3 regions of the Rhodococcus sp. 2H158 genome follow, and region 2 is predicted to be linked to each of the others. Evidence: predicted binding sites of a transcription regulator. Region 2 holds the regulator's gene; each other region holds the start of a gene.
What was found. The regulator LexA, encoded in region 2, represses DNA repair genes until DNA is damaged. The targets are predictions, from matches to a motif close to CGAACANNTGTTCG.
Positions count from the first base shown of each region.

Region 1: ACWPOB_RS26150 (CoA transferase subunit A) is a predicted target of LexA. The motif match lies at 1,915-1,928, and genes of this name have one in related genera.
Region 3: cofD (2-phospho-L-lactate transferase) is a predicted target of LexA. The motif match lies at 1,659-1,672, and genes of this name have one in related genera.

Region 1 is NZ_JBSNCE010000038.1:18,634-21,903, reverse strand. It holds gene ACWPOB_RS26165 (lyase family protein) at 1-517, opposite strand, end outside; gene pcaG (protocatechuate 3,4-dioxygenase subunit alpha) at 531-1,124, opposite strand; gene pcaH (protocatechuate 3,4-dioxygenase subunit beta) at 1,117-1,836, opposite strand; gene ACWPOB_RS26150 (CoA transferase subunit A) at 2,006-2,752, shown strand; gene ACWPOB_RS26145 (CoA transferase subunit B) at 2,749-3,270, shown strand, end outside.
Region 2 is NZ_JBSNCE010000009.1:146,409-149,678, forward strand. It holds gene ACWPOB_RS11105 (LysM peptidoglycan-binding domain-containing protein) at 183-716, opposite strand; gene lexA (transcriptional repressor LexA) at 968-1,681, shown strand; gene ACWPOB_RS11115 (acyl-CoA dehydrogenase family protein) at 1,772-2,914, opposite strand; gene ACWPOB_RS11120 (uracil-xanthine permease family protein) at 2,995-3,270, opposite strand, start outside.
Region 3 is NZ_JBSNCE010000025.1:67,659-70,928, reverse strand. It holds gene ACWPOB_RS22335 (coenzyme F420-0:L-glutamate ligase) at 1-464, opposite strand, end outside; gene cofD (2-phospho-L-lactate transferase) at 467-1,456, opposite strand; gene ACWPOB_RS22325 (WhiB family transcriptional regulator) at 1,859-2,122, shown strand; gene ACWPOB_RS22320 (metallopeptidase family protein) at 2,128-2,622, opposite strand; gene ACWPOB_RS22315 (DUF3499 domain-containing protein) at 2,711-3,106, shown strand; gene ACWPOB_RS22310 (phosphomannomutase/phosphoglucomutase) at 3,179-3,270, shown strand, end outside.

The DNA.
Region 1 (3,270 bases), on a different contig from region 2:
CGAGGGCCCCGAACGTGGTGGGCAGCGCCTGCTGCCCGAGGGTGCGCGCGACCATCGGGGTGTCGCGGTGCCGGCGGGCCAGGCGTGCCGCCGCCTCGGCGGCGCCGCGCAGCTCGGCGACGACGAGCCGGCCGGCCTTGTGCGCCAGCAACATCAGCGCGGTGTCGAGTACGTCCTGGCTCGTGGCCCCGACGTGCACCGCGGCGGCGGGGGCCTGCGCGCGCTCCCGCAGGATCTTCACCAGTGGGATCACCGGATTGCCCCCGGCCGCGGAGAGCCGGCCCAGTTCGGCCGGGTCCAGTTCGCGGGTGAGTTCCCCGGCCGCCGCGGCGACGGCCGTGACGTCGGCGGCGGTGGCGCGACCGTGCTTCTCGGCGGCGCGCGTGATCGCCACCTCGACGTCGAGCAGGGCGGCGATCCACGCCCGGTCGGACAGCAGCGGTGCGAGGTCGCCGGCCCCGAACACGGGGTCGAAGAGGGCACCGCGGGTGTTGTCGGACTGCGCCGGCACGGTCAAGGCACGCTCCCGTCTAGATCGCGAAGAACGGCGTCTCCACACCGTTCGGATCGAGGTCCTGAACGTATACGGTCCAGGCGTAGCCGTCGTCGGACTTGTCGGCGATCAGCTTGTGCCGCTGCGACTCCGGCAGCGCGGTGAGCACCGGGTCGGAGGCGTGCGCGGCGAGGTCCTCCGGGAAGTACATGCGGGTGCAGAGGCGGTCGAGCATGCCGCGCGCGAAGATCCCGACGTTCAGGTGCGGCGCCTCGTCGGCCTCGGTGTCGGACTCGTGGGCGCCGGGCTTGACCGTGTGGATCGCGGCGGTGCCGGTGTCGTCGGCGGCGCTGCGGGCGAAGCCGCGGAAGCCCTCGGCGCCGAACCGGCCCTCGGCGTCGGCCTGCCAGGTCTCGACCATGGCGTCGGCGATCGGCTCGCGGTTCCCGTCGATCACGGTGATGCGCACGGTGATCCGGCCGGGGGTGTCGGCGGGGACGACGTCCGCGCCGTCGGCCCACTCGAGGCCGATCTTCCAGTACGGACCGACGGTCTGCGACGGCGTGGGGCCGAAGGCGGCGGTGCTCTGGTCGCCCGGGGTGACGGGGTAACGAGGAGCGAACTCACTCATCGTCGTCCTCCTCGTTCTCGAAGGGGGTGGCCTCGCGTCCGCGCAGGACGATGTCGAAGCGGAAGCCGAGGGCCCAGTTGTCGACGGTGGCGTCGTAGTCGAAGACGCTGACCATCCGGTGCCGCGCCTCGGCAGGCACCGCGTTGTAGATGGGGTCCTGGAAGAACATCGGGTCGTCGGGGAAGTACATCTGGGTGACGAGCCGCTGCGTGAACGCCGTGCCGAACAACGAGAAGTGGATGTGGGCGGGACGCCAGGCGTTGTGGTGGTTGCGCCACGGGTAGGCCCCGGGCTTGACGGTGGTGAACCGGTATCGGCCCGCCGCGTCGGTGACGCAGCGGCCGACGCCGTTGAAGAACGGGTCCAGCGGGGCGGGCCAGTTGTCGTCGACGTGCCGGTAGCGGCCGGCGGCGTTGGCCTGCCACACCTCGAGCAGCGCGTGGGGGACGGGCTTGCCGTCGCCGTCGAGGACGCGGCCGTGCACGATGATCCGCTGGCCGGCGGCCTCGCCGCCGTTGGCGATGCTCAGGTCGGCGTCCCCCTCCTGCACGCGGTCCTCGCCGAGGACCGGCCCGGTGAGCTCGCCGAGCCGCTGCGGGACGAGCGTCAGCGGCTGCGCCGGACGGCGCCGCGCGGTGGTCCTGTAGTCGGGGAAGTCGAGCGGCGGGTGCACGCCTTCGGGGCGGGCGAAGCGCGGCGGCAGGTGAAGCATGGGACCTCGGTGTTCGATGCGTGTTCGCGATATGGACGGAGGGACGCTATGCGTACGAGGCTAGTGGGTCGTCCTGGCCGAATCAATATTCGGAAATGAAACAGTCCCGAAATGGTTCGTACTACGGACGAGGGTTCACATTACGCACAACTACCGCTATCGTAGAGGCATGGACAAAGTCGTTGCCACCGCCGCCGAGGCCGTAGCCGACATCCCGAACGGCGTCACCATCGCCGTGGGCGGATTCGGTCTGGTCGGCGTTCCGGAAATCCTGATCAACGCGCTGCTCGAACAGGGCGCCACCGACCTCGAGACGGTCAGCAACAACTGCGGCACCGACGGCTTCGGCCTCGGGGTGCTGCTGGAGAAGGGCCGCATCCGCCGCACCATCTCCTCCTACGTCGGCTCCAACAAGGAGTTCGCGCGGCAGTACCTCTCCGGCGAACTCGAGGTGGAGCTGACCCCGCAGGGCACCCTCGCGGAGCGGCTGCGCGCCGGCGGCGCCGGCATCCCCGCGTTCTTCACCCCCGCGGGCGTCGGCACCCAGGTCGAGGAGGGTGGCCTGCCGCTGCGCTACGACGGCAAGGGCGGTATCGCCGTCGCGTCCCCGCCGAAGGAGACCCGCGAGTTCGACGGCGAGACCTACGTCATGGAACGCGGAATCGTCGCCGACTACGCCCTGGTCCACGCCTGGAAGGGCGACCGGCACGGCAACCTCGTCTACCGCACGAGCGCCCGCAACTTCAACCCGCCCGCCGCCACGTCGGGCCGCATCACCATCGCGCAGGTCGAGCACCTCGTCGAACCCGGCGAGCTCGACCCCAACGAGATCCATACCCCCGGCATCCACGTCCAGCGCGTCGTGCACGTCGGCCCCGTCACTGTCGGCATCGAGAATCGGACGGTCCGTTCATGACCCAGGCAGCCACCACCATCCAGAAGCTCACCCGTGAGCAGATGGCCGCGCGCGTGGCCGCGGAACTCTCGGACGGCCAGTACGTCAACCTCGGCATCGGCATGCCGACCCTGGTGCCCAACTACCTCGACCCGGACGTCGAGGTGATCCTGCACTCGGAGAACGGCGTGCTCGGTGTCGGGCCGTATCCGACCGAGGACGAGCTCGACCCCGAGCTCATCAACGCCGGCAAGGAGACCATCACGGTCATCCCCGGGGCTTCGTTCTTCGACTCGGCGGAGTCCTTCGGCATGATCCGCGGCGGTCAGATCGACGTCGCCGTCCTCGGCGCGATGCAGGTCTCCGCCAAGGGCGACATCGCCAACTGGATGATTCCCGGCGCGATGGTCAAGGGCATGGGCGGCGCGATGGACCTCGTCCACGGCGCCAAGCGCGTCATCGTGATGATGGAGCACGTCACCAAGAAGGGCGAGCCCAAGATCTTCGAGGAGTGCACCCTGCCGCTCACCGGCAAGCAC
Region 2 (3,270 bases):
TCGTCGTAGCCGTGCTGGCCGCGACGTCGGCGTCGAACCGATGCCGTCCTCCCGAGACCGGACTCACCGGCAGGCGAATCGCTCTCGGCGCGACCACACGAGGTGGTGTGACTGACAAGAGTCGACAATACCTGCATACCCGGGTCGTCGGCCGGATCCGGTACCCGCCCGTCCATGCCGGTTCACCGCGGCACGGAGGCCGGAACGAGCAGGGCCTGGCCGTCCCGCAGACGGCCGTCCGACATGGCATTGAGTTCGCGGATCCGCTCGATCGCCTCGGGGCGGGGCAAAGCCGGAGCCACCCGCGCCGCGACGTCGCCGAGCGACTCCCCCACCTGCACGACGGTGACGTCGGTACGTGTGGCCCCGGCCGCGACCTGGCTGGTGCGCAGGTGGGCAATCCCGAGCAGTCCCGCGGTCGCGACCGCGGTCAGCAGGGCCGTCGCCAGTACGGTGCGCAGGCCGGACTGCGCGGTCCCGGCGGGCCGGTGCGGGACGCGCGAGACCCGGACCGGAGCGCGCCGGTAGTCCACCACCCCCGGATCCGGCCGGACCGGCAGCCGCCGGTCCGCCGCCTCGTGCGGGCGCCGCGCGAGGTGCGTCGCCGCGGAGCGTCGTGCCCGGCCCTCGCCGTCCCGTCCGGTGTCATACTGCCCGGTACCGTCGTACTGCCCGGTGTCGTTCCATTCGGTTCGGCGAACTGCTGATGTCCTCATAGAGGCCTCCGTGTCGCTCGTCCGCGGGCCGGGGCCCGCGGCGGAACTTCGGTCACCGCTCGATCGACGGCGAGAATGATTCGATCACCTGTTCGAAAGAACGTGTGTTCGATGTGTACCACGCCGCTCCGACAAAGTCAGCACTACCGGCCGAAAATCTCGAACAGATGTTTGATAACCGGCCATCGGAGAGCTAGATTCGATCCATCACATCCAGCACATCCGACACACGACGCACGGAGGTCACGATCATGACGGACGGCCATCCCCGGGCCGGGCGGAGCCGGACGACCACCGCCGATCCGGCCGCCGGCCTGACTGAACGCCAGCGCCGCGTCCTCGAGGTGATCCGCGAATCGGTCACCGAACGGGGCTACCCTCCGAGCATCCGCGAGATCGGTGACGCGGTGGGCCTCAACTCCACCTCGTCGGTGGCGCACCAGTTGCGCACCCTCGAACGCAAGGGCTTCCTCCGGCGCGATCCGAACCGCCCCCGGGCAGTGGACGTGCGCGGCCTCGACGATCCGCAGCCAGCGGCCCCGCAAGCGCAGCCGATGGACGGGGTCGACACCGCCGCCGAGTCCGCGACGCCGGCCGCCATGGTTCCCGTGCTGGGCAGGATCGCGGCGGGTGGTCCGATCCTGGCGGAGGAGTCCGTCGAGGACGTGTTCCCGCTCCCGAGAGAACTGGTGGGGCAGGGATCGCTGTTCCTGCTCAAGGTCGTCGGCGAATCGATGGTCGACGCGGCCATCTGCGACGGTGACTGGGTGGTGGTGCGCCAGCAGAACGTCGCGGACAACGGCGATATCGTCGCCGCCATGCTCGACGGCGAAGCGACCGTGAAGACGTTCAAGCGCGTGAAGAACGACGTGTGGCTGATGCCGCACAACCCGATGTTCGAACCGATTCCGGGCAACGACGCCGTCATCCTGGGCAAGGTCGTCACCGTGATCCGCAAGCTCTGACGTCGCTCCCTGCGAACGCGCTCGGGCGGCGCCGCGGATCGCGGCGCCGCCCGTGCTCGTTCCGGGCCGGGACCGGTGCCCCGAGGCCGGTCAGAGATTCAGGCCGCGGCCGATGATGTCCTTCATGATCTCGTTGGTGCCGCCGTAGATCTTCTGCACGCGGGCGTCGAGATACGCCTTCGCGACCGGGTATTCGCGCATGTAGCCGTAACCGCCGTGCAACTGCAGGCACCGGTCGATCAGCTCGACCTGCTTGTCGGTGGTCCAGTACTTGGCCATCGCCGCCTCCTGCACGCTCAGGGTTCCGGCGTTGAGCTGCTCGATGCACCTGTCCACGAACACGCGCGCGAGGGTGGTCTCGGTGGCCAGCTCGGCCAGCTCGAACCGGGTGTTCTGGAAGCTGCCGATCGACTTGCCGAACGCCTTGCGGTCGCGGCAGTACTGCATCGTGTCCTCGAGCACGGCCTCCATCGCCGCCGCCGCCACCACGGCGATCGACAGGCGCTCCTGCGGCAGGTTCTGCATCAGGTAGATGAAGCCCAGGCCCTCCTCACCGAGGAGGTTGGCGGCGGGCACCCGCACGTCGGTGAAGTGCAGTTCGGCGGTGTCCTGCGCCGCGAGGCCGATCTTGTCGAGATTGCGGCCGCGCTCGAAGCCGGCCATCCCGCGCTCGACGACGAGGAGCGAGAAGCCCTGCGCCCCCTTGTCCGGGTCGGTGCAGGCGACGACGATCACCAGGTCCGCGTTGATGCCGTTGGTGATGAAGGTCTTGGAACCGTTGAGGATCCACTCGTCGCCGTCCCGCACCGCGCGGGTCTTGATGCCCTGCAGGTCGCTGCCCGTGCCGGGCTCGGTCATCGCGATCGCGGTGATGATCTCGCCGGAACAGAATCCCGGCAGCCAGCGCTGCTTCTGCTCCTCGTTCGCCAGCTTCAGCAGGTACGGCGCCACGACGTCGTTGTGCAGCATGAAACCGATGCCGCTGAAACCTCCGCGCGTGGTCTCCTCGGTGACGATCGTGTTGTAGCGGAAGTCCTCGACACCGCCGCCGCCGTACTCCTCGGGCACGGCCATGCCCAGGAAGCCCTGCGCGCCTGCCTTCTTCCAGACCTCACGGTCGACGATCTTGTCCTGCTCCCACTGCTCGTGGAAGGGAGCCACCTCCTGCTCGAGGAACTTCCGGTACGACTCGCGGAAAAGTTCGTGCTCGGGCTCGAAGAGGGTGCGTTCCATGTGCGCTCCTGTATCCGATGACGTGCGTCACGCTCACGGTAGACATCGGAGGACGGGTCTGACGCTGACAGGAACGAGCGTTATTTGTGACCGGACACGCCGGGCGGTCGGCGGCGCAGGTCCGCCAACCGCCGCAGGAGCGGGTAGGCGATCAGGATGCCGATCGAGCCCCACGCGATGCCGCCGAGTTCGACGGAGCCGACGGTGAGGGTGAGGTCGCCGATCCCGGCCACGAGCGCGGCGGCGGCCACCGTGAGGTTGACCGGATCGGTGAAGTCGACCTTCGCCTCCATCCAGATCCGCACGCCGAGGATGCCGATCAGGCCGTACAGGACCAGGGTGGCGCCGCCGAGCAC
Region 3 (3,270 bases), on a different contig from region 2:
GCGACCGTCACGCCGAGCAGGGTCCCCAGGCGCTCCCGCAGCGCCGCGGCGCTCGCGTCCGGGTCCTCGGGCAGCAGGGCGAGTTCGGATGCGGCGACGTTGGAGCCGTCGATCCCGGAGGCCGCCTGCACGATCCCGAGCCGGTTCTCGGTGATGAGGGTGCGGCCCTTGCGGGCGAGCACGCGTACGGCCTCCTGGTCGACGAGGCGGCGCCGGAGCGCGTCGCGGGCCTCGGGGTCGGTGGGGGCGTCGACGATGCGGCCCTCGACCTTGGAGAAGACCTTGCTGGTGACGACGAGGACGTCCCCGTCGGCGAGCCAGGGAGCGGCGGTGGCCACTGCGGCGGCGAGGTCGTCGCCGGGCCGGAACTCGGGCAGGCCCGGCACCGGGAGGATCTCGATCGGCCGCCCGGGGGAGTGGTCGCGCACTCCGGCGGCGGTCCCGGTGGCCGTGTCGGTGGGCATGGTCACGGCGTCACTCCTGCCAGTTCCAATGCGGCGCGAGCCATCTCGGCTGTCGCGTCGGGATCGGTCATGAGCAGCGGCACGCTGCGCACCTCGACGCCGGGCACATCGGCGGTGTCGGTGGAGTGGATCAGCCACCCGTCGAGCAGGCCCGCGCCGCTGCGGGCGCCGTAGTGCCGCCCGACGCCCTGGGCGGTCGACTCGACGCCGATCACGTCGAGGCAGGCGTCGGCCATGCCGCGCAACGGCTTTCCGTCGATCACCGGCGACAGGCCGACGATCTTCGCGGACGTGGTGCGCAGCGCGCCGCGCAGGCCGGGGATCGCGAGGAGCGCGCCGATGCTCACCACCGGGTTCGACGGGGCGAGGATCACCACGTCCGCCGATTCGATCGCCGCGAGCACCCCGGGAGCGGGGGCGGCCTTCTCGGCGCCGATGTGCGCGAAGCTGTGCGTGGGGACCTGCGCGCGGTGCCGGACCCACCATTCCTCGAAGTGCACGGCGCGCTGCTCGCCGTCGGCCGGATCGGTGATGACCACGTGGGTCTCGCTGCGGTCGTCGGAGACCGGGAGCAGGGTGACGCCGGGCTTCCACCGGTCGCACAGGGCCTCGGTCACGGCCGAGAGCGGGTATCCGGCGCCCAGCAACTGGGTGCGCAGCAGGTGGGTCGCGATGTCGCGGTCGCCGAGACCGAACCAGTCGGGTGTGGCGCCGTACGCCGCCAGCTCCTCCTTCGCGTGCCAGGTCTCGTCGGCCCGGCCCCATCCGCGTTCGGTGTCGATCCCGCCGCCGAGGGTGTACATGCACGTGTCCAGGTCGGGGCAGATCCGCAGCCCGTGCATCCAGACGTCGTCGCCGATGTTGACGATCGCGGTGACCCGGTGTGCGGCGTCGGGGTCGAGGTCGCGGCCGGGTTCGATGCCGAGGAGCCGGCGCACGCCGGTGAGAAAACGCGCACCTCCGACGCCGCCGACCAATACAGTCACGTTCACAGGGCAAGCCTAGGCGGTGCGCCGGGTGGGCTGCCGGGGTGCCTGCGCGCCCGGGCGGCGGGTGCGCAGCGGCACGGTGGAGAACCCCGGATGGTAAGGCAGCGGCGCCGCTCGGCTTGACCGCGACACGCCCCACGTGTCTAATCACATAAGTGTCATTTCCAGTGAACCGGGGCCGAGATCGGTTGTGGTGAACTGCATTCGAACGCATGTTCGACCGGGATGGCGCGGAGTGGGCCGGTTTCGACGAGAGTGGCAGCGCTGCAGGTGAGGAGGCGAACGATGGCCGACGAGCGCGAATGGTTCGAGAGCTCTCGGATCGACACTGCAGGCATCGACACTGCAGGCGAGGACGTTCGGGACGACATCGACGGCATCGGGGGGGACGCGCCCGCGCGACCCGTGCTCAGCCTGATCGATGGTTTCGGCGACCCGTCCGACGGTGGCGACGAACAGTGGCAGGAACGCGCGCTGTGCGCGCAGACGGATCCCGAGGCGTTCTTCCCCGAGAAGGGCGGATCGACCCGGGAGGCGAAGCGGATCTGCTTGGGCTGCGAGGTCCGGGACGAGTGTCTCGAATACGCGCTGGCCAACGACGAGCGCTTCGGCATCTGGGGCGGTCTGTCGGAGCGGGAGCGCCGGCGCCTCAAGCGCGGCATCGTCTGAGGACGTCAGTCCTCGTCGAAGCCGCCGAGCTCGGGGTCGATGACCTCGGGCTCCACGCCGAGGTAGGTGGCGACCTGGTGCACGAGCACGTCGTGCACCAGATCGGTGAGATCCTCGGGATCCTTCGCCCGCAGTTCGAGCGGGCGGCGGAAGAGCACGATCCGGGCCCGCGTCGCGGCGCCGCGACGGTCGATCCCCGCGGGCACGAGCCGCGACAGCGGCACCGGACCGTCCGCGACCACCTCTGACGGCCAGTTCACCGAGTCGGGGTCGAGGGCGCGGATCTTGGGCACCTCGTCGACGGCGATGTCGAGCTTGGTCAGCCGGTCGTGCCACTGCGCGTCGATCGGGGCGAACGCCCCCAGCACGAGCAGATCGAACTTCTCCGCCCGCGAGCGCCACGCCGGCAGCTCGTGCGGGAACAACGGCCCGCGCACGCCGCGGCCGCGTCGCGCGACCGAGCGGGACGTCACGGGGCGGGAACGGCGCGATCGGTGCATGCTCTGGACAGTACGACACGAAAATCCGAACCGGGTTCTCCGGTGTGTCCGGATAGTCCCCGGGCGGACGGCGCGCTACTCTCCGACTGTGAGATCACTGCGTCGATGCTGCCGGCCTGGGTGCAAGAACCCTGCTGTTGCGACGCTGACCTACGTGTACTCGGACTCCACCGCGGTCGTCGGTCCGCTGGCGACGGTCGCCGAGCCGCACTCGTGGGATCTGTGCGAATCGCACGGCTCGCGGATCACCGCGCCGAAGGGGTGGGAGCTGGTCCGGTACGAGGGTGCCTTCACCACCGGCACTCCGGACGAGGACGACCTGACCGCCCTGGCCGAGGCGGTGCGTGAGGCCGGTCTCGGCGAGCGTGGCCGAACCGACTCCGACGACACCGATTCCGGTGTCCCCACGGCGCTGGCCGCGCCGCCCACGGCCCGCACCGGCCGTCGTGGCCACCTGCGCGTGTTGCCCGATCCCACGTCCTGATCGTCGCCCACTAGGCTGACCGTGCCCCGCCGCGGAGGCGGCGGTGCCAGTCGACGATCAGGAGCAGCAACAGTGGCGAGATCTGCCGAGTCCGTGTCCGCCGTGGTCAAGGCATACGACGTGCGTGGCGTGGTGGGAGAACAGCTCGATGCCGGGTTCGTCCG